Linked DNA regions of Minwuia thermotolerans. The protein of the gene in region 2 binds, or shares a complex with, the protein of the main gene of each other region. Links are inferred from orthologs where the notes say so. Each region holds a gene or a part of one and is shown on either strand. Other genes may lie near its edges.

The links.
Region 1: the proteins of dapF (region 2) and CWC60_RS15580 are in contact, whole or in part, in a solved structure (PDB 5YGU), measured with the Escherichia coli proteins. The link is inferred for Minwuia thermotolerans from one-to-one orthologs.

What each region holds. Positions count from the first base shown.
Region 1 is NZ_PIGG01000048.1:26,459-41,395, reverse strand. The notes cover bases 6,718-9,716. They hold CWC60_RS15580 (RNA pyrophosphohydrolase), read right to left. Parts: upstream 8,462-9,716; coding sequence 7,973-8,461; downstream 6,718-7,972. Other genes in these bases: CWC60_RS15575 (divergent polysaccharide deacetylase family protein), read right to left, coding at 8,451-9,716; ppdK (pyruvate, phosphate dikinase), read left to right, coding at 6,718-7,945. In the rest of the region: CWC60_RS15605 (monovalent cation:proton antiporter-2 (CPA2) family protein), read right to left, coding at 1-941; CWC60_RS15600 (MBL fold metallo-hydrolase), read right to left, coding at 1,078-1,980; CWC60_RS15595 (glycine--tRNA ligase subunit alpha), read left to right, coding at 2,134-3,021; glyS (glycine--tRNA ligase subunit beta), read left to right, coding at 3,024-5,138; more of ppdK, read left to right, coding at 5,279-6,717; more of CWC60_RS15575, read right to left, coding at 9,717-9,722; CWC60_RS15570 (S41 family peptidase), read right to left, coding at 9,742-11,055; CWC60_RS15565 (murein hydrolase activator EnvC family protein), read right to left, coding at 11,058-12,197; gpmI (2,3-bisphosphoglycerate-independent phosphoglycerate mutase), read right to left, coding at 12,190-13,758; CWC60_RS15555 (c-type cytochrome), read left to right, coding at 13,917-14,765; 23S rRNA (pseudouridine(1915)-N(3))-methyltransferase RlmH, read right to left, coding at 14,789-14,937. UniProt on the Escherichia coli protein: Master regulator of 5'-end-dependent mRNA decay.
Region 2 is NZ_PIGG01000031.1:496,591-511,444, reverse strand. The notes cover bases 7,939-10,854. They hold dapF (diaminopimelate epimerase), read right to left. Parts: upstream 9,866-10,854; coding sequence 9,011-9,865; downstream 7,939-9,010. Other genes in these bases: CWC60_RS10245 (AMP-binding protein), read right to left, coding at 10,200-10,854; mtaB (tRNA (N(6)-L-threonylcarbamoyladenosine(37)-C(2))-methylthiotransferase MtaB), read right to left, coding at 7,939-9,014. Outside these bases: CWC60_RS10295 (aminotransferase class V-fold PLP-dependent enzyme), read left to right, coding at 1-571; CWC60_RS10290 (aldo/keto reductase), read left to right, coding at 589-1,575; CWC60_RS10285 (NAD(P)/FAD-dependent oxidoreductase), read right to left, coding at 1,597-2,874; CWC60_RS23595 (c-type cytochrome), read right to left, coding at 2,884-3,054; CWC60_RS10280 (serine hydrolase domain-containing protein), read right to left, coding at 3,051-4,217; CWC60_RS10275 (alpha/beta fold hydrolase), read left to right, coding at 4,285-5,220; CWC60_RS10270 (heme-dependent oxidative N-demethylase family protein), read right to left, coding at 5,306-6,187; CWC60_RS10265 (septation protein A), read right to left, coding at 6,184-6,831; signal recognition particle-docking protein FtsY, read right to left, coding at 6,835-7,770; more of mtaB, read right to left, coding at 7,770-7,938; more of CWC60_RS10245, read right to left, coding at 10,855-12,149; CWC60_RS10240 (acyl-CoA thioesterase), read left to right, coding at 12,234-12,665; CWC60_RS24270 (calcium-binding protein), read right to left, coding at 12,662-14,854. UniProt on the Escherichia coli protein: Involved in the succinylase branch of the L-lysine biosynthesis and in the biosynthesis of the pentapeptide incorporated in the peptidoglycan moiety. Catalyzes the stereoinversion of LL-2,6-diaminopimelate (L,L-DAP) to meso-diaminopimelate (meso-DAP).

The DNA.
Region 1 (14,937 bases), on a different replicon or contig from region 2:
ACTGAGACGCCCAGCAGCACCGGCCGGGCGAGGACTTCGGTCAGGTCGATCTCCATGCCGACCGAGACGAAGAAGACGCCCAGCAGCAGGCCCTTGAAGGGCTCGATGTCCAGTTCGACCTCGTGGCGGTATTCGGTCTCCGCCATCAGCAGCCCGGCGACGAACGCGCCCAGCGCCGCGGACAGGCCGGCGGATTCCATGGCCATGGCGGTGCCGATGATGACCAGCAGCACCAGCGCCAGGAACAGCTCCCGGCTGTCGGCCGCGCCGACGAAGCGGAACAGCGGCCGGAGCAGCAGCCGCCCCAGCACCAGCACCACGACGACGGCCGCCGCCGCCTGCCCCATGGCGATGGCGAAGGCGATGACCGGCGAATCCTCGCCGCGGGCGGCGAAGGCGCTGACCATGAACAGGATCGGCAGCACCGCGAGATCCTGGAACAGCAGGATCGAGAAACTGGTGCGCCCGACCTCGGTGCCCAGCCGGCGCTGCTCGGAAAGGAGTTGCATGACGATGGCCGTCGAGGACAGCGCGAAGCCGGCGCCGAGAATCACGGCCATGGGCAGGGTGTTGTCGAACATCGCCGCGATCGCCGTGATCACCGCTGCGGTGACCAGCACCTGCGCCCCGCCCAGCCCGAATACCAGCCGGCGCATCGCCCAGAGCCGCTCCAGCGACAGTTCCAGCCCGATCATGAACAGCAGGAAGATCACGCCCATCTCGGCCAGGGCGTTGACGAACTCGACGTCGTCGATCACAGCGTGGCGCAGCCAGGGCGCCACATCCACGAAGCTGGCCAGGCCGTAGGGGCCGATCACCATGCCGACGATCAGGAAACCCAGGATCGGACTGATCTTCACCCGCCGGAACAGCGGCACGATGATCCCCGCGGCAAGCAGGAAGATGATCACCTCGCGCAGATGCAGTGTGGCGGCGTGCACGGCCTGAAAGTCGCTCCCTTGTCCGGCGTCCGGTTGCGCCGCAGCATAACGCGGCATCCGGCGACGCCGCGACCGCCGAATCCGCATGGCCGCGATCGGGGCCCGGCGTCATTCCGACGAGGCCGGCCAGTGGCCGCTAGTCCACCGAGAAGCGCCAGCCTCCGTCATGGGAGATCACGCGGCCGGCGGTCGGCGGCGCGAAGTGGGTGCCGAAGACCGTCACCGGCCCGTCGGCGTAGCGGCGCAGGAAGTCCTCACGGGTCGCCCGGGCGCGGGCGATGTCGTGGTCGAAGCGGCTGGCGACATGCGGCATGGCGCACTGGATCGGGTGATGCATCAGGTCGCCGGTGATCACCGCGCGCTCGCCGCCCGATTCGATGACCACGCTGACATGGCCCGGCGTGTGGCCCGGCGTCGGTTCCAGCCGGACCTCCCCGGTGACCCGGTGATCGGTCTCCACCAGTTCGTGCAGACCGGCCTCGACGATGGGCCGCACGGAATCCCGGTTGGTGCGGCGGGCGTCGACCACGCCCTCGACCACGTCGACCGGCATGTCGCCCCGGATCGCCTCGGTCGCTTCCCGGCTCCAGTGCTCCCATTCGACGCGCCCGAACAGGTAGCGGGCGTTGGGGAAGGTCGGCACCCAGCGGTCGCCCTGCTTCATGGTGTTCCAGCCGACATGGTCCACGTGCAGATGGGTGCAGAGCACGGTGTCGATCGTCTCGGCCGGATGACCGGCGGCCCGCAGGTCGTCCAGAAAGGGCCCGGACAGCATGTTCCAGGCCGGGTTGCCGCGCTCCTTGTCGTTGCCGACGCAGGTGTCGACGATGATGCGCCGGCCTTCGCTTTCCACCACGAAGGCCTGGATGCAGCTGATCAGCTTGCCTTCCTCGGTGGCGAAGTGGGGCTTCAGCCACGTCTCGCGCAGGATGTCGTCGGTGGTCAGCTCCGTATAGCCGAAGTCCGGCGTGCGTTCGGCCTTCAGCTCCATGATGCGCGTGATCCGCACGTCGCCGATCCGCCAGGTGTCGGTGTTCATCGCGTCCCTCCCTTCGCCTCGTTTCCGCCACAGCATAGCGCGGACCGGGCCCGCATGCCTGCCCTCCGCGGCGTCGCGGGCCTTGACCGCCAGCCCGTCGCCCCTATACCTGTCCCGCGCCTTCTGACCGTCCTTCCGAGAGGCCCCGAGCCGATGTCCAGCGGAGCGCTCGACGCGCCGTCATTCCAGGATCTCATTCTCCGCCTGCACCGCTACTGGTCGGCGCGGGGCTGCCTGATCCTGCAACCCTACGACATGGAAGTGGGCGCGGGCACCTTCCATCCGGCGACGACGCTGCGCGCGCTGGGACCGGAGCACTGGAACGCGGCCTATGTGCAGCCTTCGCGCCGGCCCACCGACGGGCGCTATGGCGAGAACCCCAACCGGCTGCAGCACTACTACCAGTACCAGGTGATCATGAAGCCGTCCCCGGACGACTTCCAGGAGCTCTATCTTGGCAGCCTGCGCGAGATCGGCATCGACCCGAAGAACCACGACATCCGCTTCGTCGAGGACGACTGGGAGAGCCCGACGCTCGGCGCATGGGGGCTGGGCTGGGAGGTCTGGTGCGACGGCATGGAGGTCAGCCAGTTCACCTATTTCCAGCAGGTGGGCGGATTCGACTGCAACCCCGTCTCGGGCGAACTGACCTACGGCCTGGAGCGGCTGGCGATGTACGTGCAGGGCGTCGACAACGTCTACGACCTGGACTTCAACGGCGCCGGCGCCAGTTATGGCGACGTCTTCCTGCAGGCCGAACGCGAGTATTCCGCCTACAACTTCGAGCATGCGGACACGGAGATGCTGTTCCGCCATTTCCGCGACGCCGAGGCCGAATGCCATGCGGTCGCCGACCGCGGCCTGGCGCTGCCCGCCTATGACCAGTGCATCAAGGCGAGCCACGTCTTCAACCTGCTGGACGCCCGCGGCGTGATCAGCGTGACCGAGCGCGCCGCCTATATCGGCCGCGTCCGCGCGCTGGCCAAGCGCTGCGCCGAGGAATGGCTGGTCAGCCGCGGCCACCTGACGGTGGAGGCGTAGACATGGCCGAACTGCTGCTGGAGCTGTTCTCGGAGGAAATCCCGGCGCGCATGCAGGACCGCGCGGCGGCCGATCTCGCGCGCCTGCTGAACGACGCGCTGACCGAAGCGGGTCTCGACGTCTCGAAGCCGGTTCATCATTCGACGCCACGGCGTCTGACGGTGGTCTTAGAGGAGGTGCCGGAGGCCACCGCCGACGTTCGGGAGGAGCGCAAGGGCCCGAAGGCCGACGCGCCGGAGAAGGCGGTCAACGGCTTCCTGGGCTCGGTCGGGCTGTCGCGCGACCAGGTCGAGGAACGCGAGACGCCCAAGGGGACGTTCCTGTTCGCCGTGATCGAGAAGCCCGGCCAGCCAACGGCGGAAATCCTGCCCGGACTGATCGAGGGCGCGATACAGAAGCTGCCCTGGCCCAAGTCCATGCGCTGGGGTGCGCACCAGGTGCGCTGGGTGCGGCCGCTGCATTCCATTCTCTGCCTGTTCGGCGGCGAGGTCGTGCCGGTGAGTTATGGCCCGGTGACCTCGTCGAACACGACGCGCGGGCACCGGTTCCACGCGCCCGATGCGTTCGCGGTGACGGATTTCGCCGACTATCGGGCGAAGCTGCGCGCCGCGAAGGTCATGCTCGACCGCGATGAGCGCAAACGGGTCATCAATGACGGTGCGATGGATTCCCAGCCGAGGGGAATTCTGTACCAGGCGGACCCCAGACTTCTCGATGAAGTTGCCGGGCTGGTTGAGTGGCCGGTACCAGTATGGGGTCGGATCGACGACGCCTTCATGGATGTGCCGCGCGAAGTGCTCGAGTCGTCAATGGCGACGCACCAGAAATATTTTTGTGCCGTGAATGATTCCACCGACGGCAGTCTGGCGCCCTACTTCATCGCCGTCGCCAACCTGGAGGCGGAGGACGGCGGGCAGGCCATCGTTGCCGGCAACGAGAAGGTGCTGCGCGCCCGGCTTTCCGACGCCAAATTCTTCTGGGACAAGGATCGGGAACGCAGCCTGGAGAGCCGCGTTTCCGATCTCGACCCGATCGTCTTCCACGCCGCGATGGGCTCCATGCGGCGCAAGGCCGAGCGTCTCGCGGATCTGGCCAGGTGGCTGGCGCCGAAGGTCGGTGCGGACGAAGGGGACGCGCATCGCGCCGGCATACTGGCCAAGGCCGACCTGACCACCGAGATGGTCGGCGAGTTCCCCGAACTGCAAGGGTTCATGGGCCGCTACTACGCCCGCCATGACGGTGAGCCGGAGGCCCTCGCGGACGCCATTCGTTGGCACTACAGTCCAGCGGGCCCGGGCGACCTCTGCCCTTCCGATCCGGTCTCGGTCGCCGTGGCGCTGGCCGACAAGCTGGATACGCTCGCCGGCTTCTTCGGCATCGGCGAGAAGCCGACGGGCTCCAAGGACCCCTATGCGCTGCGCCGCGCGGCGCTGGGCGTGATCCGGCTGATTCTGGAGAACGGCATTCGTCTCAATCTCTCCGCTACGTTCAATCATGCGCTGCGAGCGATTGCTGGCGACTTCTCCGAAGAGCACCAGAAAATGTACTTCGACCGTCACCGAGAAGGTGAAGCTTTTCGTGCCCAGACCACCATCGAACTGCTCGACTTCATCGCCGACCGGCTCAAGGTGACGCTGCGCGAACAGGGCGTGCGCCACGACCTGATCACCGCTGTTTTCGCGCTGGGCGGCGAGGACGATCTTGTGCGTCTCACCTGGCAGGTCGAGGCGCTGCAGCGGCTCGTGGAATCGGAGGACGGCGGCAACCTGCTGGCCGCCTATCGCCGCGCCGCCAACATCCTGCGCATCGAGGAGAAGAAGGACGGCGCCGTCCATTCCGGCCCCGCCGACCGAGGCGCCTTCGTCGAAGCGGCGGAAGCGGAACTGGGCGAGGCCCTCGCCGCCGCGCTGGAGAAGGCCGACGCGGCGCTGGCGTCGGAGGACTTCGGCGGAGCGATGAGCGCGATGGCCGCGCTGCGCGGGCCCGTGGACGCCTTCTTCGACAATGTCACGGTGAACGCCGACGACGCGGCGCTGCGCGCCAATCGGCTGAAGCTGCTGGCGGAGATCCGCGCGACCCTGCACCGGGTGGCGGATTTCTCGAAGATCGAAGGCTAGAGAGCGCAGGCGGGCCGATTGTTGAAGTTGTCACCCCCGCCGCCGTGCGGGGGTCCGGAGCGGCTTTGCCGCAAGTTGAAAGTTCGACCGGATGCCCGCACCAGGCGGGCATGACGGATCGGGAGAAGGTGACGGCCAGAATGACGAAATGGGTCCTGAGCTTCGGCGACGGTTCGGCGGAAGGCCGGGCCGACATGAAGAACCTGCTGGGCGGCAAGGGCGCCAACCTGGCCGAGATGAGCAATCTCGGCCTGCCGGTGCCGCCGGGCTTCACGATCACGACCGAGGTCTGCACCTACTACTACGACCATGACCACAGCTATCCGCCCGAGCTGAACGACCAGGTCCGCGCGGCCGTGGCCCGGGTGGGCGAACTGGTCGGCGCCGGCTTCGGGGACGCGGCCAATCCGCTGCTGGTGTCAGTGCGCTCCGGCGCGCGCGCCTCGATGCCGGGCATGATGGACACGGTCCTCAATCTCGGCCTCAACGACGAAACCGTCGAGGGCCTGGCGAACAGCGCCGGCGGCGACCGCCGCTTCGCGCTCGACAGCTACCGGCGCTTCATCCAGATGTACGGCGACGTGGTGCTCCGCGTCGATCACGCCGCCTTCGAGGACATCCTCGAAGGGGTCAAGGACACCCGCGGCGTATCCCTGGACAACGAACTCTCCGTCGAGGATCTGGAGCAGATCGTGAGCCTGTTCAAGGAGGAGGTCGAGCGCGAGACCGGCCAGCCCTTCCCGCAGGACCCGGAGGCGCAGCTATGGGGCGCGATCGGCGCGGTCTTCAGCTCGTGGATGAACGACCGCGCGCGCACCTACCGCCGCCTGCACGACATCCCGGCGAGCTGGGGCACCGCGGTCAACGTTCAGGCGATGGTCTTCGGCAACATGGGCGAGACCTCGGCCACAGGCGTCGCCTTCACCCGCGATCCCTCGACCGGCGAGAAGGTCTTCTTCGGCGAATACCTGATCAACGCCCAGGGCGAGGACGTCGTCGCGGGCATCCGCACGCCGCAGCTGCTGACGAAGGCGTCCCGGGAACGCTCCGGCGAGGACAAGCCCTCGCTGGAGGAGGCCATGCCCGCGGTCTTCGCCGAACTGGAACGCGTCTACCAGGCCCTGGAGACGCATTACCGTGACATGCAGGACATCGAGTTCACCGTGCAGCGCGGCAAGCTGTGGATGCTGCAGACCCGTTCGGGCAAGCGCACCTCCAGGGCGGCATTGAAGATCGCCGTCGACATGGTCGACGAAGGCCTGATCACCGAGGCCGAGGCCATCCTGCGCGTCGAGCCGTCCTCGCTGGACCAGTTGCTGCACCCGACCCTGGACCCGGAGGCGGTGCGCGACGTCATCGCCAGGGGCCTGCCGGCCAGCCCGGGCGCTGCCTCGGGCAAGATCGTCTTCACTGCCGACGACGCCGAGCGCCTCGCCAAGCTGGGCGACAAGGTCATCCTGGTGCGCGAGGAGACCAGCCCCGAGGACATCCACGGCATGCACGCGGCGGAAGGCATCCTGACCAGCCGCGGCGGCATGACCAGCCACGCGGCGGTGGTCGCGCGCGGCATGGGCCGGCCCTGCGTTTCCGGCGCGGGCCATATCCGCATCGACTACCGCAAGGGCGAGATGTCGGTTCTGGGCCGGGTCTTCAACGCCGGCGACGTCATCACCATCGACGGCGCCGCGGGCGAGGTGATGGCGGGTGCCGTCGCCACCATCCAGCCGGAACTGTCGGGCGATTTCGGGCGGCTGATGGTATGGGCCGACGGCCATCGCCGGATGAAGGTCCGCGCCAACGCCGAGACCCCGGCGGACGCCCGGACCGCACGCGAGTTCGGCGCCGAGGGCATCGGCCTCTGCCGCACCGAGCACATGTTCTTCGAGGACGACCGCATCCTGGCTGTCCGCGAGATGATCCTCTCCGACCGGGAGAAGGGCCGCCGCGCGGCGCTGGAGAAGATCCTGCCGATGCAGCGCCAGGACTTCGTGGAGCTGTTCGGCATCATGACCGGTCTGCCGGTGACGATCCGCCTGCTCGATCCGCCGCTGCACGAGTTCCTGCCCAAGTCCGACGAAGACATCCAGGCGGTCGCGGACGTGATGGACGCCGATCCCGAACACATGCGCCGGCGCGCCAGCGAACTGCACGAGTTCAACCCGATGCTGGGCCATCGCGGCTGCCGCCTGGGCATCTCCTACCCCGAGATCTACGAGATGCAGGCGCGCGCCATCTTCGAGGCGGTCGCCGAGGTCAAGCGGGACGCAGGTGAAACCGTGACGCCGGAGATCATGATCCCGCTGGCCGCCACGCGGCGCGAGATCGACATCCTGAAGGCGCTGATCGACCGCGTCGCCGCCGAAGTGGCCCAGGCCAGCGGGCTGGAGCTGCACTATCTGGTCGGCACCATGATCGAACTGCCGCGGGCGGCGCTGCGCGCGGGCGAGATCGCGGAATCGGCGGCCTTCTTCTCCTTCGGCACCAACGACCTGACGCAGACGACCTTCGGCATCAGCCGCGACGACTCGGCCAGCTTCCTCGACGACTACATCGAGCAGGGTGTGTTCGAGAAGGACCCCTTCGTCAGCCTGGACCGCGACGGCGTCGGCGAACTGGTGCAGATCGCCGCCGAGCGCGGGCGCAAGACGCGTCCCGACATCAAGCTCGGCATCTGCGGCGAGCATGGCGGCGACCCGTCGTCGATCGCCTTCTGCGAGGAAGTCGGGCTGGACTATGTCTCCTGCTCGCCCTTCCGTGTGCCGATCGCCCGCCTCGCCGCCGCCCAGGCCGCGATCCGGGAGAAGTAGCGGCGCGCCCGGCGCGATGACGCCGCCCTAACGCGCCTCGGCGGGGAACAGCGGCGCGAATTCGGCCACCACCCGGGCATAGGTCTCACGCTTGAAGTCGATGGCCATCTCGGCCAGTTCGGAGAGCGGCGTCCAGCGCCATTCGCGGAACTCGGGATGGTCGGTCTGCAGATCGATATCGCGGTCCTCGCCCAGAAACCGCATGGCGAACCATTTCTGCGACTGGCCGCGATAGCGGCCGCGCCAGACCCTGCCCACGAGGTGCGGCGGCAGGTCGTAGGGGATCCAGTCCTGTGACTCCGCGATGACCTCCGCCTTGGCCGTGCCGATCTCCTCTTCCATCTCGCGGAAGGCGGCGGTGACCGGCTCCTCGCCGGGGTCGATGCCGCCCTGGGGCATCTGCCAGGCTTCCACTGTCTGATCGATGCGCTGGCCGACGAATATCCGCCAGTCCCGGTTGATCAGCATGATCCCGACGCAGGGCCGGTAGGGCAGATCGGCCGGATCATCCGCCATTCTCGCCTCCTCCGACGCGGACCACGGCGGAAACCGGCGCCAGCAGGAAGCCGCGCTTGCGCATCTGCGGTATCCACATGCGCAGCCGCTCGATCGTCACCGGATAGGGCTGGGCGAAGCCGACCGCGACGCCGCGGGCCAGCGCCAGCTCTTCCAGTTGCGCCAGCCGCCGGTCGATCGGGCCGCGTGCGGCCTCGACGTCGATGAAGCGGTCATTGGCGACCGACGGCACGCCCAGTTCCGCCGACAGCTTGGCGGCGATCGAGGCCGGGGTCACGCGCGCGTCGACATAGAGCAGGCCGCGCGCGCCGATGGCTTCCAGGATGGGCTGCATGTCCTTGGGCGAGACGGTCATCCGCGAGCCCATGAAGTTGGTCACGCCGACATAGCCCACCGCCCGCGACAGCACCCAATGCAACCGGTCGACATTGACCTCGGGCTGGTTGGTCGATAGCAGCGCCTTGTCGCCCGGATCGTCGAAGGCGGTGTTGCGGGGCTCCATGGGCACCTGGATCAGCACCTCGTGGCCGGCCGCGCGCGCCGCGGGCACCCATTCGTCGAGCCGCGTCGAATAGGGGCTGAAAGCCAGGGAGATCTCGCCCGGCAGATCCTGGATCGCCGACAGCGTCGCCGCCTCCGCCAGCCCGACTTCGGACATGACGATGGCGATGACCGGCTGACCGGCCTCGCGCTCGAACGGGCGGCCATAGGCCTGCCAGGCCACCCGCCCGTCGGGGGAACGGACCGGCAGCGGGCCGTACCGGCCGCGGTCGGTGAGTTCCGGGTCCGGCGCAGGCGGCAGGGGCGTGCGTTCGAATTCCTCGACACCTTTCGGCGCCGGCTCCGGCTCGGGCATCGGCTCGGGCGCTGGCCGGGGCGCCGCTTCCGGTTCCAGCTGCGGTTGAGGCTGCGGCGCCGGATGTTCGGGTTCCGGCCGAGGCGCCGGCTCGGGGGCGGGCTGCTCCGATTCCGGCTCCGGTTCGGGAGCCGGCTGCGGCGTTGGCGCTGGCGACGGCGCTTCGGGAGCGGGGCTGTCGGCCACTGCCGGCGCCTCGGCGGCAGGGCTCTCCTCCCCGCTCTTCACGGCCGCCGGCGGCGTCGCGGCCTCCCCGGTTTCCGCTATCGGCTCGGGCGCAGCGGCGTCCTCCGGGGGGCCGGCCCACCACAGCCAGCCGATCACCCCGGCATAGGCCAGGACGAGCAGCGGCGCGACGATCAGGAGCGCCGTCTGTGCCGCCGGACGCCTGCCGTGCGCCGCCATATCTCCGGGTTGCCCGGCGTTACTTCAGCGAGCCGGCGCGCGCCAGATCGATGGCCCGGATCGCGTCGAGCGCCCGCTGGAGCTGATAGTCCGGGGGCGTCTCGCCGCCCTCCGGCGCCGCCGCGCCGGGCTGGCCGGCGTCGGGCGCGGAACCGTCGCCGTTGTCCGTGTCGTTCTCCAGACGGTTGCGCAGATCGGCCTCGGAGCGGGCGTTCGGATTGTCGATGATTTCCAGCGTCGCCTGCGGCACCTCGATGTCGGGCAGGATGCCTGTCGCCTGGATCGACGTTCCCGAAGGCGTGTAGTAGCGCGACGTGGTCAGCTTCAGGCGGTTGCCGCCCTGGAGCTGGATAATCGACTGGACGGAGCCCTTGCCGAAACTCTTGGTGCCCATGAGGATCGCCCGGTTGTGGTCCTTCAGGGCGCCGGCGACGATCTCGGAAGCGCTGGCCGAGCCGCCGTTGATCAGCACGATAACCGGCAGGCCGGTGGCGATGTCGCCCGACTTGGCATTGTAGCGTTCGATATTGTCGTCGCCGCGGCCGCGGGTCGAGACGATCTCGCCGCGCTCCAGGAAGGCGTCGGAAACCGCGATCGCCTGGTTCAGCAGTCCGCCCGGATTGTTGCGCAGGTCCAGCACCACGCCCCTCAGCTGGTCCTCGCCGATTTCGGCCCGCAGCGTGTCCATGGCGCTGCGCAGACCGCTTTCGGTCTGCTCGTTGAAGCTGGTGATGCGGATATAGGCGACATTGCCTTCGGCGCGGGAGCGCACGGACTGCACCGTGATGATGTCGCGCGTGATGGTGATGTCGAAAGGCTCCGCCTCGCCCTCGCGGATCATCGTCAGCACGATGTCGGAGCCGACGCGGCCGCGCATCTTCTTCACCGCCTCGGTCAGCGAAAGGCCCAGCACCGGTTCGCCGTCGATATGGCTGATCAGGTCGCCCGGCCTGACGCCGGCACGCGCCGCCGGCGTATCGTCGATCGGAGTGACGACCTTGACGAAGCCGTTCTCCATCGTGACCTCGATGCCGAGACCGCCGAACTCGCCGCGGATGTCCACTTCCATCTGCTTGACGCGCTCGGGGCTGAGGAAGTTCGAATGCGGATCGAGAGACGACAGCATGCCGTTGATGCCGGCCTCGATCAGCTTCTTGTCGTCGACGTCCTCGACATAGTTGGACCGGATCTTGGCCAGGGCGTCGCCCAGCAGCTCCAGCAGGCGATAGACCTCACGGTCCTGGTCCTGAGCGCGCGCCGGGGCGCAGGCGACCATGCTGACCGATGCGATCATGACCGCCGACATGACGGCGGCGACTGTCGTACGTTTCATCATTATCCGCTTGTCTTTCCTTGCCTTTGCGCCAGCCACGGGCCCGGATCGACAGGCAGGCCGTCATGGCGCAGCTCCAGATAGAGTTCGGGCCGTCCGCCGTCTTCCCGGACAGCCATGCGGCCGACCGGCTCGCCGGCCAGCAACCACTGGCCGACAACCACGTCGATGCCAGACAATCCGGCGACAAGCAAATGATAGCTGTCTCCGAAATCGAGGATCAACAGCCGCCCATAGGAGCGGAAGTCGCCCGCGAAGCGCACGATTGCGTCGTGCGGGGCGGTCACGATGGCCCCCGGGCGCGTGCTGATCGCCATGCCCTTGCCGGCATTGGCGCCCCGCTGCTCGCCGAAGGCTGAGACCACCCGGCCCTCGGCGGGAAGAGGCAGCCGTCCCTTGAAAGCCGCCATCGCCTCCGCCGTCCGGCGCCCTTCCGGCGCCGCCACCGGCTCCAGGTCGCCCAGCCGGCTGACCAGATCTTCCAGCGTGCGTACCTTCCGCGCCAGCTCCGCCGCGCGCGCCTGCGCGGATTCCGCCGCCTGCCGCGTGCGGCCGGCCTGGGCGCGGCGCGCCGCCACCAGTTCCGCCAGCCGGGCGCGGTCGTTCTCCAGCGCCGAAAGCGCGTTCTCCGCTTCGCTCCTTGCCGACGCGAGACGGGCCTCGGTCGCCGCGAGCGTCCGCATGTCATCAGTGATCGCCGCCATCCGCCGTTCCAGGGCCGGGCGCAGCCCCGCCAGAGCCGAGGCCGACAGCCGGGCCCGGTCGAACGCGCCGGGGCGCGCGATCACCGCCAGCGGCGGCACCCGGGCAATCCCGGTCAGGGCGGAGAGCGACGCCGCCATCTGATTGCGCCGCGCCGCCAGTGACGCGTCAAGCTCGGCGCGGCGCGCCTCCAGCGCCGCGATTTCCCGCTCCAGCCCGCTGAGACGGCTTTCGGCGCCGCGCACCGCGCCCGCCGTTTCCGCAAGCTCGGCCGACAGCTTCGCCGCTGCGGCCTTCTGCGCTTCCGCTTCGCGTGCCAGCGCATCGGCCTCCGCCGCCGCTGCGGCCCGGTCGTCCCGCGCGGCCTCGAGGTCCCGCACCTCATCGGCGGCCGTCAGTAACGGCCACGACACCAGCGCGAGAAGCAGGAGTCTATGCAATGGCGCGCCGGGTCCTTTCTTCGGCCGCCCTGGCCGGCGCGAGCAGTACGCGGCCGGACATCGCCGCCGGCTGCGGCAGATCCATCAGTTTCAGCACCGTGGGCGCCAGGTCGGCCAGACGGCCGTCCTTCAGCACCATCCCGGCCGGCCCGCCGACCAGCGTGAGCGGCACCGGATTGGTGGTGTGTGCGGTATGCGGCTGGCCGGTCTCCGGATCCGCCATCATCTCCAGATTGCCGTGATCGGCGGTGATCAGCATGGCGCCGCCGGCGGCCTCGACAGCCTCTGCGACCCGGCCCAGACAGGCATCGATGGCCTCGACGGCCTTCACCGCCGCCGCCACGACGCCGGTATGGCCGACCATGTCGGGATTGGCGAAGTTGACCACGATCAGATCCGTCCGGCCGTCGCGGATGCGCTCGACCAGCCGGTCGGTGACCTCTGCCGCCGACATCTCCGGTTTCAGGTCGTAGGTGGCGACGTCGGGCGACTGCACCATGATCCGGTCCTCGCCTTCGTAGCAGGTCTCCTGGCCGCCGTTCAGGAAGAAGGTGACATGGGCGTACTTCTCGGTTTCGGCGATACGCAGTTGGGTCCGACCTGCCCTGGCCACGACCTCGCCCAGCGTGTCTTCAAGGTTCTCGGACGGGAACAGCGTCTCGAGAAAGGGATTCAACGCCTCCGAATACTCGACCATGCCGGCGGCCGCCACGAAGTCCGGCACGCGCGAGCGGTCGAAGCCGTCGAAATGCGGGTCCAGCAGGGCGGTGAGGATCTCGCGGGCGCGGTCGGCGCGGAAATTCGCCATCAGCAGGCCATCGCCCGCGCGCACGCCGTCATAGCCGCCGATCCGGCGCGGCCTGACGAACTCGTCAGTTTCGCCGGCTTCGTAGGCGTCCGCCAGGGCGGTCTGCGCATCGGCGAATTCGGCGACCCCGGCGTCGACGATGGCGTCGAAGGCCAGCTTTACCCGGTCCCAGCGCTTGTCGCGGTCCATGGCCCAGTAGCGGCCCATGACGGTGGCCAGCCGCACACCCTCGGGCAGCGCCGCCTCGAAGATCTCGATGAAGCCGGCGGCCGACTTCGGCGGCGTGTCGCGGCCGTCGAGGATGCCATGGACCAGCACCTCGACGCCGTTCGCCGCCAGCGCCTTCGCCAGCGCGATCATGTGATCCTGATGCGAATGCACGCCGCCCGGCGACAGCAGGCCCATCAGATGCACACGGCCCGCCTTCTCCGCCAGCCGGCGCAGCGCGGGCAGATCGCCGAGGCGGTCCTGTTCGATGGCCTCGTCGATGCGCGGCAGATCCTGCAGCACCACGCGGCCGGCGCCGATGTTCATGTGGCCGACCTCGGAATTGCCCATCTGGCCATCGGGCAGGCCCACGGCGACGCCCGAGGTCTCGATCAGGCTCTGCGGACAGGTCCGGCAGAACCTGTCCCAGTTCGGCGTCCGCGCCATCAGGATGGCGTTGCCCTCGCGCGCCTCGCGATGGCCCCAGCCGTCCAGGATGCACAGGACAACGGGGCGATAGCTCGTCTTGGAATCGTGTTCGGTCATGGCGGGCTATATAGCGGAGTGCAGGGCGGATTTTGAGTGTTTTCCCAAGGGCCGGCTGGGCCGATGGCGAATCGAAGGCTTATGATGATCAAATGCGGCTGGATTATGATGGCCGCAAGGTGTGAGCCGGCCAGGCCGGGAAGCGAAAGGGGGACGGTATGGACATTCTGAGAAACGGGCTCGCCGTCGCGGCGATCGCGGGCGCACTCTTCGCGGCGTGCGGCGCGCAGGCCGAGGAGACCTTGCTGGAACGCGGAACCTATCTGATGCGCTCGATCGTGGCCTGCGGCAACTGCCACACGCCGAAGGGACCCGAGGGCGAACTGCCGGGCATGGAGCTGGCCGGCTGGGCGGAGATCGAGAGCAACCCGGCCTTCACCGCAAGCGCCCCGAACATCACGCCGGACCCGGAAACCGGTATCGGAGGATGGACCGACCGACAGATCATCGACGCCATCCGCGAAGGCCGGCGTCCCGACGGCTCGATCATCGGACCACCCATGCCGATCGCGCTCTATCGCGGCCTCTCGGACCGCGACGTGCAGGCGATCGTCGCCTACATGCGCCAGGTCGAACCGGTGAACAACGAAGTGCCGGATTCGGTCTACAACATGCCGCTGCCACCGGCCTACGGACCGCCGGTCGGCGCGGTGCCCGAACCCGACCGCGATGACCGGCTGGCCTATGGCGCCTATCTCGCCGGTCCCGCGGGGCACTGCATCGAATGCCATTCGCCGATGGGGCCGAAGGGTCCGGACTGGGAGAACCGGCTCGGCGCCGGGGGGCTGGAGTTCCACCTTCCCTTCGGCACGGTGGTCTCGACCAACATCACGCCGGCCGGAATCGGAGATTACTCGGATGCAGAGGTCGAACGGATGATCCGCGAGGGCGTGCGCCCCGACGGCTCGAAGATGCTGCCGCCCATGCCCTATGGCTATTACGCGAACATCTCCGAGCCTGACATGGACGCGATCATCGCCTTTCTGCGCAGCCTGCCGGAGAAATAGGAGCCGCCCACCCGCCAGCCCGGTCAGTCCCGGTGATAGGGGTGGCCGGTCAGGATGGTGTGGGCGCGGTAGAGCTGCTCGGCGAGCATGGCGCGGACGATCAGGTGCGGCCAGGTAAGGCGGCCGAAGCTGACTGTGAGATCGGCCATCGCCCGGGTCTCGTCATCCAGCC
Region 2 (14,854 bases):
CGCGATGCCGTTCTCCGTGCGCAGAGTGCGGCCCGATTTCATGGCCGCCGCCTGCTACAAGTGGCTGCTCGGCCCCTACAGCGTCGGTTTTCTCTACGCGGATCCGAAGTGGCATGGCGGCGAACCGATCGAGCAGAGCTGGATGACCCGCTCCAATGCCGAGGACTTTGCCGGTCTGGTGAAATATGTCGACGGCTTCCGTCCCGGCGCGCGCCGCTTCGACATGGGCGAGTTTTCCAATTTCGCCCTGATGCCGGGCGCCATCGCGGCGATGGAGCAGATCCTCGACTGGACGCCCAAGGCCATCTCGGAGACGCTGGGCACCCGCACAGCCGACATTGCCGCGCGCGCCGCGCGGCTCGGCCTGTCGTCGCCGCCCGAGGGCGCCCGCGCCCCGCATTTCCTGGGCCTCGGCTTCCCGGAGGCCCTGCCGCCCGGTCTTGTCGAGGCGCTGGCGGCGCGCAATGTCCATGTCAGTGTGCGTGGCCAGTCCATGCGGGTGACGCCGCATCTCTACAACAACGACGAAGACGTCGCCCGGCTGATGGATGCGCTGGGCGCGGTGCTCTGAAGGGGGGATCATCGAACATGGAATATGTCCGTCTCGGCCGGACCGGCCTGAAGGTCAGCCGCCTCTGCCTCGGCTGCATGACCTATGGCGACCCTTCGCAGGGGCATCACAGCTGGGTGCTGCGCGAAGATGAATCGAAGCCGTTCTTCCGGGAGGCCTGGGAGGCCGGCATCAACTTCTTCGACACCGCCGACATGTACTCGATCGGCGCGTCCGAGGAGGTCACCGGCCGCGCGTTGAAGGAGCTCGCGCCGCGCGATCAGGTCGTCATCGCCACCAAGGTCTTCAATCCGATGTCCGACGCTCCCAATGACCGGGGCCTGTCGCGCAAGCACATCATGGCCGGCATCGACGACAGCCTGCGCCGGCTCGACACCGATTATGTCGACCTCTACCAGATCCACCGCTTCGACTACGACACGCCCATCGAGGAGACGATGGAGGCCCTGCACGACTGCGTGAAGGCCGGAAAGGTCCGCTATATCGGCGCGTCCTCCATGTGGGCCAGGCAGTTCATCGAGATGCAGCACGTGGCGCAGATGAACGGCTGGACCGAGTTCGTCTCGATGCAGAACTACTACAATGCCGCCTATCGCGAGGAGGAGCGGGAAGTCCTTCCCTGGTGCGAGGATACCGGGGTGGGCGTCATTCCGTGGAGCCCCATGGCCCGCGGCTTCCTGACCCGGCGACCCGAGGGCAAGTCCATCGGCGGCACCGATCGCGCGAAGTCGGATCCGGTGGCGCAGCGCATCTTCGGCCGTGACGAGGACTTCGCGGTTGCCAATGCCGTCTGTGACGTGGCCGAAGCAAAGGGCCTGCCGCCGGCGCAGGTGGCGCTGGCCTGGGTGCTGAAGAACCCGGTCGTCACCGCACCGATCATCGGCGCCTCGAAGCCGGGCCATATCGCCGACGCGGTGGCCGCGCTCTCGGTGGAACTGAGCGCCGAGGAGTGCGAGAAGATCGAGAAGCCATATCGTCCGCAATGGCCGAAGGGCCACAAGTAGGCGAAGAGAATTCCCGCCGCTCTAGGTGAACATGTCGGCGGTGACGGCTTCGTACCAGCCCTGGGCGTAATGGGCTTCGGCGGCGCGGAAGCCGGCGTCGGCGTCCATCGGACTGAGGCCGCCCGAACCCTCGACGCCGACGATGCCGTCGTCGGTCGTGCGGTAGACCTTGGCGACCGAGATGCCATAGTCCGGCGCCAGGATGCTGTAACAGGTATTGGCGAAGGATCCGGCGACCGGATCGCGCCCTGTCAGCGCCGCGGCGACGTTCAGTGCGGCGATCTTGCCCTGGCTGTTGGCGGAGAAGCCGGACTTCGGCATGGCGCCAGCGATGGCCGCGTCGCCGATGATGTGGATGTCGCGGGCCATCCGGCTCTCGAAAGTGACCGGATTGACGGGGCACCAGCCGTCCTCGTTGGCCAGGCCGGCATTGCCGGCGATGACGCCCGCGAACTGCGGCGGGATGATGTTGACCACCGCGCCCCTGTATCGTGCGCCAAAGGCGGTCTCGACCTCCAGCCGATCCGGGTCGACGCGGACGACGCGGCCGTCGTCGGCGGCATTCAGATGCTCGATCATGCCGGGATAGAGGCGTTCCCAGGCCTGCTTGAACAGGGCTTCCTTGGAGAATGTCGTCTTCGGATCGAGGATCAGGATCTTCGAGCGCGGCTTCCGGGTCTTCAGGTAGTGCGCGATCATGGAGGCGCGCTCATATGGGCCCGGCGGGCAGCGGAAGGGATCCATCGGCGGGGCGATGATCACCAGACCGCCATCCTCCATCTCGCGCAGCTGGTCGCGCAGCTCGCGGGTCTGCGGGCCGGCCTTCCAGGCGTGGGGCATGGTGCGCATCGCTGGCCGGCCGTAGCCCTCGATGGCTTGGAAATCGAAATCGACGCCGGGCGAAACAATGGCCTTCTCGAAGCCGATCTCCGGCCCGTCGGCCAGCCGCACGGTGCGCGCGCTGGGATTCAGGCGGCCGGCCCGCTGGTGGATGACATCGATTCCCCAGCGCTTCGACAGCGCCAGATAGTTGTGCGCGATCGCATTGAGCGGCCGCAGCCCGCCGATCACCAGATTGCTGAACGGGCAGGTGTGGAAGACCCGGTTCTGCTCGATCAGCGCGACGGACAGTTTCGGTTCGAACTTTCGGAGATACTTCGCGGCGGTGGCGCCGCCGAAGCCGCCGCCGATGACGACGACGTCATAGCGGCGCTGCGCGGCAGCCTTGCCTGAGACCATGATGGTGATGCCGGTGGCGAGCGCCGCCTTGCCGAAGCCGCGGCGGGAAATGTTCTTCATGAAGCCACCTTATCTCAGCCGGTCGAAATGCGCCGGCATCGCGCCGGGGCTCATGCCGTCGGTGCCGTGGCAGCCGGCGCAGGACAGCGCCAGCACCGCGCCTCGGCTGCGTTCCTGAGCTTCCGAATGGTCGGCGAGGGTCAGAACCGAGAGAACGAAACCAAGCAATAACAATCTCATCGGGCCAGACCCTCATAGACGGCTTCACGGAACGGGCGGCGCAGAGGATAGGCTTTCGAGGGCATGTACTGGGTCAGCAGGACCGCTGTGGCCCTGTGCTCCGGCGCGTTGAAGAAGAAGGTGCCGGCCGCGCCCGACCAGCCATATTCGCCGGCCGGTCCACCGGTCGACGCTTTCACCGGGTCGGCGACCACGCTCATGGTCAGGCCGAAACCGAAACCCTCCCAGCGGTCGCCGCTGAATTCCTCGACGCCCATCGCGGCCATGTCGCAGCCGCCGGGAAGGTGATTGCGCGTCATCTCGGCGACCGTTTCCGCCGCCAGCAGGCCGCGCCCGCCGTCCATCAGCATCCGTGCGAAGACGAGGTAGTCATCCAGGGTGGAAACCAGGCCGCCGCCGCCGGAAGGGAAATCGGGCGGCGCCAGAAAGCGGCTGTCGTCCCAGCGGTCGATCGGCGCGTTGGTTCCGTCGTCCGGCGCGGGATAGACCGAACAGAAGCGGTCCTTCTTCGGCGCCGGTACGTGAAAGCCGGTATCCGTCATGCCAAGGGGACGGAAGATCCGCTCTTCCAGGAACCGGTCGAAGCGCTGTCCGCCCGCCACTTCGACGATCCGGCCCAGCAGATCCTGGGCCATGGAATACTGCCAGCGGGTCCCGGGTTCGAAATCCACCGGCAGGGCGGCGAGACGGTCGGCGATATCGGTCAGGCTGCCGCTGCTGCGCATGCCCTCAAGGCCCGCGTTCCTGTACATGTCGGCGAGCGGACCGTCGTAGGACAGCGGCAGGGTGAGACCGGCGGTATGAGTCAGCAGGTGGCGGATCGTCATCGGCGTCTTCGCCGGCCGCGTCGTGCCGTCGGGCTGCAGCACCTTCAGGTCGCGGAACGCCGGCAGAAAATCGGATACCGGGGTGTCGAGCTCGAAACGGCCCTCGTCGCGCAGCATCATCACCGCGACGCCGGTGACGGGCTTGGTCATGGAGTAGATGCGGAAGATCGTGTCCCGGGTCATCGGCCGGCCGCTCTCGCGGTCCTTCACCCCGTCCATGAACAGGTGCCGCACGCCGCTGTCGTCGGCCACGCAACCGATCACGCCGGCCAGTTTCCCGTCCCGTACATGGCCGGCCAGCAGCCGGTCGAAGCTCTGAAATCCCGGTTCCGTCAATTCCGCCTCCCGTAGCGCGGCCCAATCATGTGACAATCGGCGCCGTCATGAAAGGCAGGGGGACGAAATGACGGTAACGGCGACCGATCACAGTGTGGCGAGCGGACGCAAGGGGCTGAACGTCCTGGTCCGCAACAAGCGCGGCGGTTCGGGCCCGCCGGTGCTGTTCGTCCATGGCGCGACCTATCCATCCACGATCATGTTCGACTACCCCGTCGAAGGCGTTTCCTGGCTGGACTGGATGGCGGGTCGGGGCTTCGACGCCTGGTGCGTCGACCTTCTGGGCTATGGCGTCGCGGACCGCCCGCCTGAGATGGACCAGGCCGCCGAGGCCAACGGCCCCATTGTCGATACGGCCGAGGCCGTCGGCGACGTGAAACGCGTGATCGACTTCATCCTGGCCGAACGCGGCGTCGGGCAACTCGACCTCCTCGGCTATTCCTGGGGCACCGCGATCGGGGGGCAGGTCGCCGGCGACCTGCCGGAGAAGATCCGGCGGCTGGTGCTGGCCGGCGCGCTCTGGCTGCGGTCGGGCAATGTCCAGATCGCGGTCCCGGGCCAGCTCGGGGCTTACCGCACGGTCGATGCCGATGCCATCGTCAAGCGCTGGACCGTGGACCTGGACGACGCCCAGCGGGACGCGATCGCACCCGCCGAGCGCCTCCGCGCCTGGGCGGAGGCGGCGGTGGCCACGGATCCGGAATCGGTCCGTCACGATCCGCCGCGTCTGCGGGCCCCGACCGGCGTGGTCAAGGACGTGCAGCAGCACTGGCTGAAGGGCGATCCGACCTATGATCCCGGCCGGATCCGCTGCCCGACGATGGTGGTGGTGGGCGAATGGGACCGGGAGACGACGCCGGAGCAGGGGCTGGAAGTCTTTTCCCGGCTGACCGGCACGGCGGAGCGGCGCTTCACCATGATCGGCGGCGGCACGCATTCGCTGCTTCTGGAGAACCAGCGCCACCAGCTCCGCGATGTGGTGGCCGGGTGGCTGTCGGCGTGATTGACATCGGCGCCCTTGGACTTGATCCAAGGGCCCAGCGAACCAAAGGACTGGGTCCTGGGGTCAAGCCCCAGGACGCCATTTATTATCCTTCTGCCACCACCGCCAGCCAGGCCTTGAGCGGCGCCTCGAATCCGGGGATCGACTTGTAGCGGCGCATCCCCTCCGACATGCCGTCGATGGCCGCGGCGAGGTCGCGGGCGCGTTCCGGCGTCGTGACAACATCCCGCAGACGCGCCTGGTGAATGCGGACGGTGAACACCGTCGTGTCCGTCTTCGGCAGCAGCCGAAGCGTCTGACGCTCCACACGGAACCAGAGTTTCTCGCCGATATTGCCGGCTGTGAGCCCGCGGCCGGCGTTCGGATCGTTATGGCCGCCCGGCTGATGCAGGGACGGGTTGTCCAGCAGGGAGAAGTTCAGCCGCCAGAGCAGCCGCTCGGGCGTGAGAGCGGCGAACAGCCGGTCCATCTGCCGCGACAGGCGGTCGGCGTAACCGGGCACGGGTTCGTGGATGCCGGCCAGCGCCTTGCCCATCTTGTCGGCGAGCCGCCAGCGCGTCGGGAAGCCGAGCAGGCCGGCGACCAGGCGATGGCCCTCGGACGAGGGCTGGAGCAGCAGGACGTCTTCCTGGACCAGGCTCGCGGCCGCCGTCAGCGGCGCGGCGGGGTCCGGCTGTACCGTCTCGCCGGTGGCAGCCACGCGCAGGCCCTCCGAGGTGTGGCTGTAGCGGTCAGCATGATGCTCGAGGAGGTGGGCCGAGAGGGTCTCGATCAATTCGGCCTGGCCGGCCTCGGAACCGGGAAGGGCGAGGAAGACCCCGTTCCGGTTCTCGATCAGAAGTCGTTTCTTTTCAGCAGTTTCCGAAGCGAAATTCGAGTCGATTTCGATCCAGGCGGCAGGCTGCAGAACCTTCAGTCCCAGCGACAGGCGGTATTCTCCGCCTTCGGCCGGGAAATAGGGAATCACGACCCGCCCCCGGACCCCTCGACGGACTTCTCTCCGGTCTCCGGGTCCATCTGATAACGGTAGACCACCCGCATCTGCCACAGCGCGAAGGCGATGGTGATCGGCATGATGCCGAAGACCTTGAAGCTGACCCACAGATCGGTGGAGAAGCTGCGCCAGACGATCTCGTTGACGATGGCCAGGAAGACGAAGAAGCCTGCCCAGCGCCAGGTCAGGACGCGCCAGCCCTTGTCCGAGAGGGAGAAGGCAGCGCCGAAAATGTACTTCAGGAAGAGCTGGCCGAAGGCGAGTCCGGCCAGCAGTGCGGCGGCGAACATCGAATTCACGATGGTGGGCTTCAGCTTGATGAAAAGCTCATCCTGCAGATAGAGAGTCAGCCCGCCCATGATCAGAACCAGTACACCGGAGACCAGCGGCATCACCGGCGGCCGGCGCTCGATGGAGATGGCGACGGCCAGCGAGATCGCGATGGCGATCATGAAGGCGCCGGTGGCCCAGAAGATGTTCTGCGGCTCGGCATTGCCGAAGATGTTGTGCGACTGGCTGTTGACCAGGAAAAAGACGCCGAGAGGACCGACCTCGGTCGCGACCTTCAGGCCCTGGCCCATATGGCGGCGGCGCGGCTTCACGGCGGTCTCGCTCATCGTTCAGTCTCCCACGCCGCAGAGTGCGCGGGCGAAGTCGCGCGCGTCGAATGGTTTCAGGTCCTCGGCCTGTTCGCCGACGCCGATGTAGTGGACCGGCAGTCCGAACTTCTCGGCCACGGCCACCAGGACGCCGCCGCGGGCGGTCCCATCCAGCTTGGTCATGACAAGCCCGGTCACGTTGCAGACCTGCTGGAAGACCTCCACCTGATTGACCGCGTTCTGGCCGGTCGTCGCGTCGAGCACCAGCAGCACCGAATGCGGCGCGGTCTCGTCCTGCTTCTTCAGCACGCGGACGATCTTCTCCAGTTCGGCCATCAGGTTGGCCTTGTTCTGCAGCCGCCCGGCCGTATCGATCAGCAGGAGGTCCGCGGCCTGTTCCCGCGCCGTCTTCAGCGCGTCGAAGGCGAGGCCGGCCGCGTCCGCGCCCTGGTCGCGGGCGATGACCTCTGCGCCCGTGCGCTCGCCCCAGATCTTCAGCTGTTCGATGGCGGCAGCCCGGAATGTATCGCCGGCGCAGAGCACCACCTTGCGGCCATTGCCACGCTCGTGGTGGGCGATCTTGCCGATCGTCGTCGTCTTGCCCGTGCCGTTGACGCCGACCACGAGGACCACGTGCGGCTTCGCGGCCGGGTCGATCTCCAGCGGCCGCGCTACCGGTTCCAGCGTCTTCGCGACTTCGGTGGCCAGGGCTTCGCGGATCTCGCCTTCGTCGACGTCCTTGTCGTAGCGGGTCCGCGCGATTTCCCGGGTGATGCGGCCCGCCGCCTGGACGCCCAGGTCCGCGCGGATCAGTACGTCCTCCAGGTCCTCCAGCGCCTCGTCGTCCAGCTTGCGCTTGGTGAACAGCGCCGAGATGTTGCCGGTAAGCTGGCTCGCCGATTTGGCGAGGCCGGAGCGGAGCCGGCCGAACCAGCCCTTGCGTTCGCCGTCCGCCATCAGGCCGCCTCCGCCAGCAGGGTCTCGCCGCTCACCGAGGCGCCGCGGGCGCGGACGATCTGGCCCGGCTCGGCGTCGCGGTCCAGTTCGACGGCGGCGAAGTGTGCGGAATGCCCGCGCCGGTCGCGCTCGACCAGCACCTCGATCGGCCGGCCGACCTGTTCGGCGAGGTGTGCCGCCGCGGCCGCAGCGCCCTTCTCGCGCAATCGCGCCGCGCGCTCCTTGCGTTCGGCCTTCGCCACCGCAGGCATCTTCGCCGCCGGCGTGCCGGGGCGTTCCGAATAGGGGAAGACATGCAGCCAGGTCAGGCCACAGTCGTCGACGAGGTTCAGGGTGTTGCGGAACATGGCCTCCGTCTCGGTCGGGAAACCCGCGATCAGATCGGCGCCGAAGACGATGCCGGGACGGAGCGCCCGCGCCCGTTCGCAGAAACGGACGGCGTCGTCGCGGTCGTGACGGCGCTTCATGCGCTTCAGGACCATGTCGTCGCCCGCCTGCAGCGAGAGGTGCAGGTGCGGCATAAGCCGCGGCTCCTCCGCGATCAGCCGCCAGAGATCGTCGTCCACCTCGACCGGGTCGATGGAGGAGAGCCGGAGCCGCTCCAGTTGCGGGATCTGGGCGAGCAGCCGCCGGCAGAGCTGGCCAAGGGTCGGCCGGCCCGGCAGGTCGGGGCCGTAGGAGGTGATGTCGACGCCGGTCAGCACGATCTCGCGCACGCCTCCGGCGATCAGCTTGCGCGCCTCGTCGACCACCTGGCCGACCGGGGCCGAGCGTGAATTGCCGCGGCCAAAGGGAATGATGCAGAAGGTGCAGCGGTGGTCACAGCCGTTCTGGACCTGCAGGAAGGCGCGGGCGCGGCCGTCGAAACCCTCGATCAGGTGCCCGGCGGTTTCCTCCACCGTCATGATGTCGTCGACCAGGATCGGCTCGTTGCGCCCGTTCAGGAAGGAGCGGGCCTCCAGCTTCTCCCGGTTGCCGACGACGCGGCTGACCTCGGGCATGGCGGCCCAGCTCTCGGGCGCGATCTGCGCCGCGCAGCCGGTGACGACAATCTCCGCCCCCGGGTGCTCCCGGCGCAGGCGGCGGATGGTCTGGCGCGCCTGGCGCTCGGCTTCGGCGGTGACGGCGCAGGTGTTGACCACGACCACGTCGTCGCGTCCGGCCAGGGTCGGGTGCCCGCGCATGACTTCGGATTCGTAGGCGTTGAGCCGGCAGCCGAAGGTGACGATCTCGGGACCGGTCATGCCGCCTCCGCGCCGGCGAGCATTTCCGCGTCGATCTCGCCGCGATAGCTGAGGCTCGCCGGGCCGGTCATCAGGATCTCGCCCTGGTCGTTCATGTCCATCCACAGCGGTCCGCCATCCAGGTCGATACGCGCCGGGCCCTGGACCAGATCGCGCAGGCGCGCGGCAGCGTAGGTCGCACAGGTGCCCGAGCCGCAGGCCTGGGTGATGCCCGCGCCGCGTTCGAAGACCCTGAGCCGGATCGAACCGTCGGCGCGCACGCTCGCCACAGAACAGTTGGCGCGGTCGGGAAACAGTTCGTGGCGCTCGACGAGCGGTCCGACGACTTCCAGCGGCACGGCCTCTGCATCGTCGACGAAGAAGACCGCATGCGGGTTGCCCATGGACAGCGCCACCGGGTCGCTCAGCCGGCAGCCGCCGGCCTCGACCGCGAGGTCCACGTGGAGCGTGTCCATCTCACGCGCCAGCGGCACGTCGCGCCAGCCGGTACGCGGCGCGCCCATGTTGACGGTCACCAGACCTCCCGGCGCGCGGCGGGCGCGAAGCAGGCCGCCCGGACTGTCGATCCCGACTTCCGCGGCGCCGCTTTCCTCCAGCAGGAGGCGGGCGACGCAGCGCGTGCCGTTGCCGCAGGCGCCGGCGGACGAGCCGTCCGAATTGTCGATCCGCATGTAGCACGCGGCGTCGTCGCTGGGCAGGAGGGTGAGCAACTGGTCGAACCCCACGCCGCGGCGGCGGTCGCCCAGCCGCCGGATCGTCTCTGGGGTCAGAGCGATCGAATGGCGACGCGCGTCCAGCACGACGAAGTCGTTGCCCAGACCGTGCATCTTTATGAAGGGCAGGGGATTCATGGTGCGCCTTATATGGGCCGAGCGGCGGTCCTGTCCATCGCCTCCGGCCTTGCGCCGGTCCCGGAACGAACAGGGACCCGCGGCCGGATACAAGGCCGCGGGTCCCTGATTTTTGGCGCGAGGGAGGGGAGGTTCCCTGCGCCGGTGTTCTCCGGCCGCTGTTTGGGGAGGAGAGGCCCGGAGAAACCCTGTTGCCGGAAACGGCCGATGGCCGCGCCGGAATTTCGATTAATGCAAGATTAGCACAGTTTCCCCATCTGCAATGTGCTCAATCCGACTTCGCTCCCGCGCCAAATGACGCAATACATACACTGCCGAATTTCGGTGCACTATTTCAAGCAGCCTTTGCTGCCCGCCGCACCGCCTCGATCGCGTCCGGATTGGCGAGCGCGGTCAGATCGCCCGGATTCTCTTCAAGAACCAGGGCCCGTATGACCCGGCGCATGATCTTGAGCGAGCGCGTCTTGGGCAGGTCGTCCACGAAGAGTATGCGCTTGGGCTGGAACGCCTTGCCGAGGCCCTTGACCACTGCCGCTGACAGTTCCGCCGCGATCTCGTCGGAGGCCTGCACCCCCGGCGCCGGGATCGCGGCGATCAGCACGGCCTCGCCCTTGATCGGATCGGGCAGGGCGACGGCGGCGGCCTCCACCACCTTGCCGGTCGCCATGACCAGTCCCTCGATCTCGGCGGGACCGGCACGCTTGCCGGCGACCTGGATGGTGTCGTCGGAGCGGCCGTGGACGTACCACAGGCCGTCCGCGTCGCGGCTGGCCCAGTCGCCGTGCCGCCACAGGTTGGGGAACATCGACCAGTAGGTCTCGATATAGCGCTCCGGATCGTTCCAGATGCCGCGCGACAGGCCGATGGAAGGATTGCGCAGCACCAGTTCGCCCACTTCGCCTGGTCCCACGGGCCGGCCCTGGCCGTCGACGATATCGGTGCCCATGCCCGGCAGCGGTCCGGCGAAGCAGCAGGCGCGCTGCGGATTCAGCACGTTGCCGGCAATGAAGCCGCCGCCGATCTCGGTACCGCCGCAGACGTTGATGATGGGGCAGCGGCCGCCGTCGCCGGCGTGTTCGGCGAACCACAGCCAGGCTTCCTCGGTCCAGGGCTCCCCGGTGGAAGCCAGGATGCGGATTTTCGAGAGATCGTGCTTCTGCACCTCCTCCGGACCGTAGCGCATCAGCCCGCGCACGGCGGTCGGCGCGATGCCGAAGAAGGTCGCGCCGTGCTCGGCGGCGATGCGCCATATGCGCCCCTTGTCGGGCCAGTCCGGCGTGCCCTCGGCCAGAATGAAGGTGGCGCCGGTATAGAGCGTGCCCGCCATCGAGTAGGGGCCGGTGACCCAGCCGAAATCGGCCAGCCACAGCAGCCGGTCCTCCGGCTTCAGGTCGAAGGAAACATGGAAGTCCAGGGCGCCCTTCACGCCGAGGCCGCAGTGGGTCAGCACCACGCCCTTGGGCCGCCCGGTGGTGCCCGAGGTGTAGGCGATCATCATGGCCTGGTCGGCCGGCACCTGCACCGGTTCGGCGTCGGCGTCCGCACGGTCGAGATCGCGCCAGTCGTGGTCACGGCCTTCGACCATCGGGCAGTCAGCGCCGGTCGTTCGCAGCACGATCATGTGCGCCAGCGTCGGAATGCCGGCAGCGGCCTCGTCCATCACCTGCTTCATCGGCACGTCCTGGCCGCGGCGCCTGGCGCTGTCGACGGTGATGGCGGCGACGGCGCCGGCGTCGTTCATGCGCTTCACGATCGCCTCCGCGCCGAAGCCGGAGAAAAGCGGCGAGATGATCGCGCCGATCCGCGAGACCGCGAGGAAGGCGACCACGGTCTCGGGCAGGATCGGCATGTAGACGCCGACGGCGTCGCCGGCCTTCACGCCGAGCGCGGTCAGTCCCGCGGCCAGGTTGCGGACTTCCCCGTCCAGTTCGGCGTAGGTGAGACGGCGGACCGAATCGTCCTCGCCGTGCCAGACGATCGCCTCCTTGTCCCAGACGGGGGTGCCGCGGTGCCGGTCGAGCACATTGTCGGTAAAGTTCATCGTGCCGCCGACGCACCACTTCGCCCAGGGCAGGCCCTCGGAGACGTCCATGACCTTCTCGTAGGGTGTGCCGAAACGTATGCCGAGTTCCGCGATCGCCGCGTTCCAGAACCAGTCGGGATCCTCCGTCGAGCGGCGCACCAGCTCGGCCTCGTCGCCGCAGCCCAGAGCCCGGATGAAGCGGGTCAGGTTGGCGTTGTCGGTGTATTCCGGCGTCGGAACCCAAGTGTAGTCGCTGGCCATTTCGCGGGACCTCCCCTTGCCTCTATGGTCTCCCCGCGGCGAGTATGGCCGCGATGACGGCACGCGTTAAGGGGAGGAAACAACGTGGCAGGCTGGACAGAGACATTCAGAGGCGTGATCTACCCGTGGCACTGCGACCACATGGGCCACATGAACGTGATGTACTACATCAACTTCTTCGATCAGGCCTCGTGCCACGCGCTGTCGGCCTGCGGCTACAAGTGGACCGAGATGGGCGACCAGAACATGGGCTTCGCCGACGTCAAGCACACGGTCGAGTACAAGGGCGAGCAGAAGGTCGGCAGCCCGATTGTGGTGGAAAGCTGCGTCACCAGGCGCGGCCGCACCTCGCTGACCCTGAAACACCGGATGACCAACGCCGAAACCGGCGAACTGGCGGCGACGATGGAGGTCATCACGATCCATTTCGACCTTGCCGCGCGGAAGCCGGTGCCGCTGCGCGAGGACACGATCGAGCTGATCGACTCGCTGCTGGTGGAGAATCCCGAGGACTAGAACAGGGCCGTGTCCTCGATCCGGAACGACTCCGGGGGCGTGTTCAGCAGGACGACTTCGAAGCTGTCGCCGGAGACGATCAGGTTATCGCCGCTCCGGATGAGCGATATCGCCCCGGGCGTGAGACCGAACGCTGTCAGATCGAGGCGGTCGCCGTCCCCCTGATCGAAGTCCGTGACCGTGTCGAGGCCCGAGTTCCGCGTGAAGACGAACAGGTCGGACCCCGGCCCGCCGGCCAGCGTGTCGTCTCCGGCGCCGCCATTCAGTAGATCGGCGCCGGTGCCACCGCTGATGAAATCGTGTCCGAGGCCGCCGAACAGGCGATCGTCGCCTGCATTGCCGCGCAATACGTCATTGCCGTCGCCCCCTTCCAGCAGGTCGTCGCCGCCGCCATCGATGAGCACATCGTCGCCGGCCTCGCCGAACAACCGATCCGCGCCATCCTGACCGTACAGTCTGTCAGCGCCTTCGCCGCCAAACAGAGTGTCATTTCCGGTTCCGCCGTCGATATGATCACGACCACTGCCGCCGCGCAGGAGGTCGGTGTCCGCGCCGCCTCTCAGCGTGTCGTCCCCATCGCCGCCGAAGATGGTGTCGTCCCCATCGCCGCCGACCAGGGTGTCATCGCCGGCCCCGCCCTGCAGCATGTCGTTGCCGTGATGTCCCTGAAGACGGTCGTTGCCACCGCCGCCATTGAGCACGTTGTCGCTATCGCTGCCATAGAGCCGGTCGTCGAAAGCCGATCCGTCGGCGTGTTCGACAAAGCGTATTTCATCGCCGGCGGCCTCGCCCCCCAGCCCCTTCGATATCATCAGGCGAATGAAGACGCCGCCGCCTGAGTCGCCAAAATCGACGGTGTCTTCGCCTTCGCCGCCGTTGAGGACGTCGGCGCCGGCGCCCCCCGACAGCATATCGTTCGCCCGGCCGCCCCGCAGCGTGTCGTCGCCATCGCCGCCGTACAGGGAATCATCGCCCCGCTCGCCGGCGATGTAATCATCGGTCAGGCCGCCATGAATGACATCGTCTTCCGCGGTTCCGCGGAGAGTTTCTCCCGGAGCGTCCACCGGAGCCGCCTTGTCGGGGGGCGCACCCTCATCCAGAGGCGGGGAAGGGCGACCGAACAGAATGGTCATGGCCGAACCCGTGCCCCGGTCCGTGCGGAGCATCATATCATCGATTCCGTCACCATTGACGTCGCCGACCGATTTGCCTGCGCGCGCGCCGCTGATGACGAAGCCGTTGACGCCGTCCAGGTCGGCCAGCCCCACGTTGCCCGGAAGCTGCCCGCTTCCGAACAGAACGCCGACGTTGACGCTTCCGTCAGGAAGGCGCTGCGAGAAGTTGATGTCCTCCCGGCCGTCTCCATTGATGTCGCCCACGGCCCGGGCGAGGTCGTTGAAACCGGTGGATTCGATCAGGATCCGCCTGCTCGCGTCCAGATCCGCGAGCGAAAGCGTTCCTTCCAGCGCTGCGGTATCGAGCAGAACGGCTGCGCCGCCACGCCAGGAGACCAGCAGGTCGCTCGTGCCGTCACCGTCGAAATCGGAGAGGATCTCGACATTGGTCGCGGCGCCGGGCAATGCGAGTCGGAAGCCGTTCTCACCTCCTCCCAGATCGATCCCCGACAACTCGGCGCGGCCATGGATTGCCCGAACGGCGGACTGATTGCGGATCAACGTCGCAAAGTCGCCGAAACCGTCGCCATTCAGGTCGCCGCCCCCTGATGTCGCCCGACCGAGGGTGAAGGCTCCGATACCCGTTTCGCCGGCAAGAACGACGGCCCGGTCGACCGCTCCTTCGGCGTTGCCGAGCAAGATCGAATGGCCAGTCGGGACGGTGACGAAAAGGTCGTCGAAACCGTCACCGTTGATGTCGCCAACGAAATCGGTCTCGCTTCCACCCATGGTGAACAGGCTGGCTCCCGGCGTGATGCCGTTGTCGCCGATCTCATGGAGCAGATGCCGACCCTGGTCCGCCAGACCTGAACCGGCGAAGACGCGCGGATCGCGGCCGACAAGAAATTCCCCATTGCCGTCCCCGTCGAAATCGCCGGTGGTCGAGAAGGAGAAACCTTCCAGCAGGCTGTCGCTTCCGTCGGTGCGATAGAGCAGGCGCGCTTCGACGCGGCTTTCCGACGCTGCAGCGGTTTCCGCCGACAGGACGGAAAAGTTGCCGACGGTCACGAAATC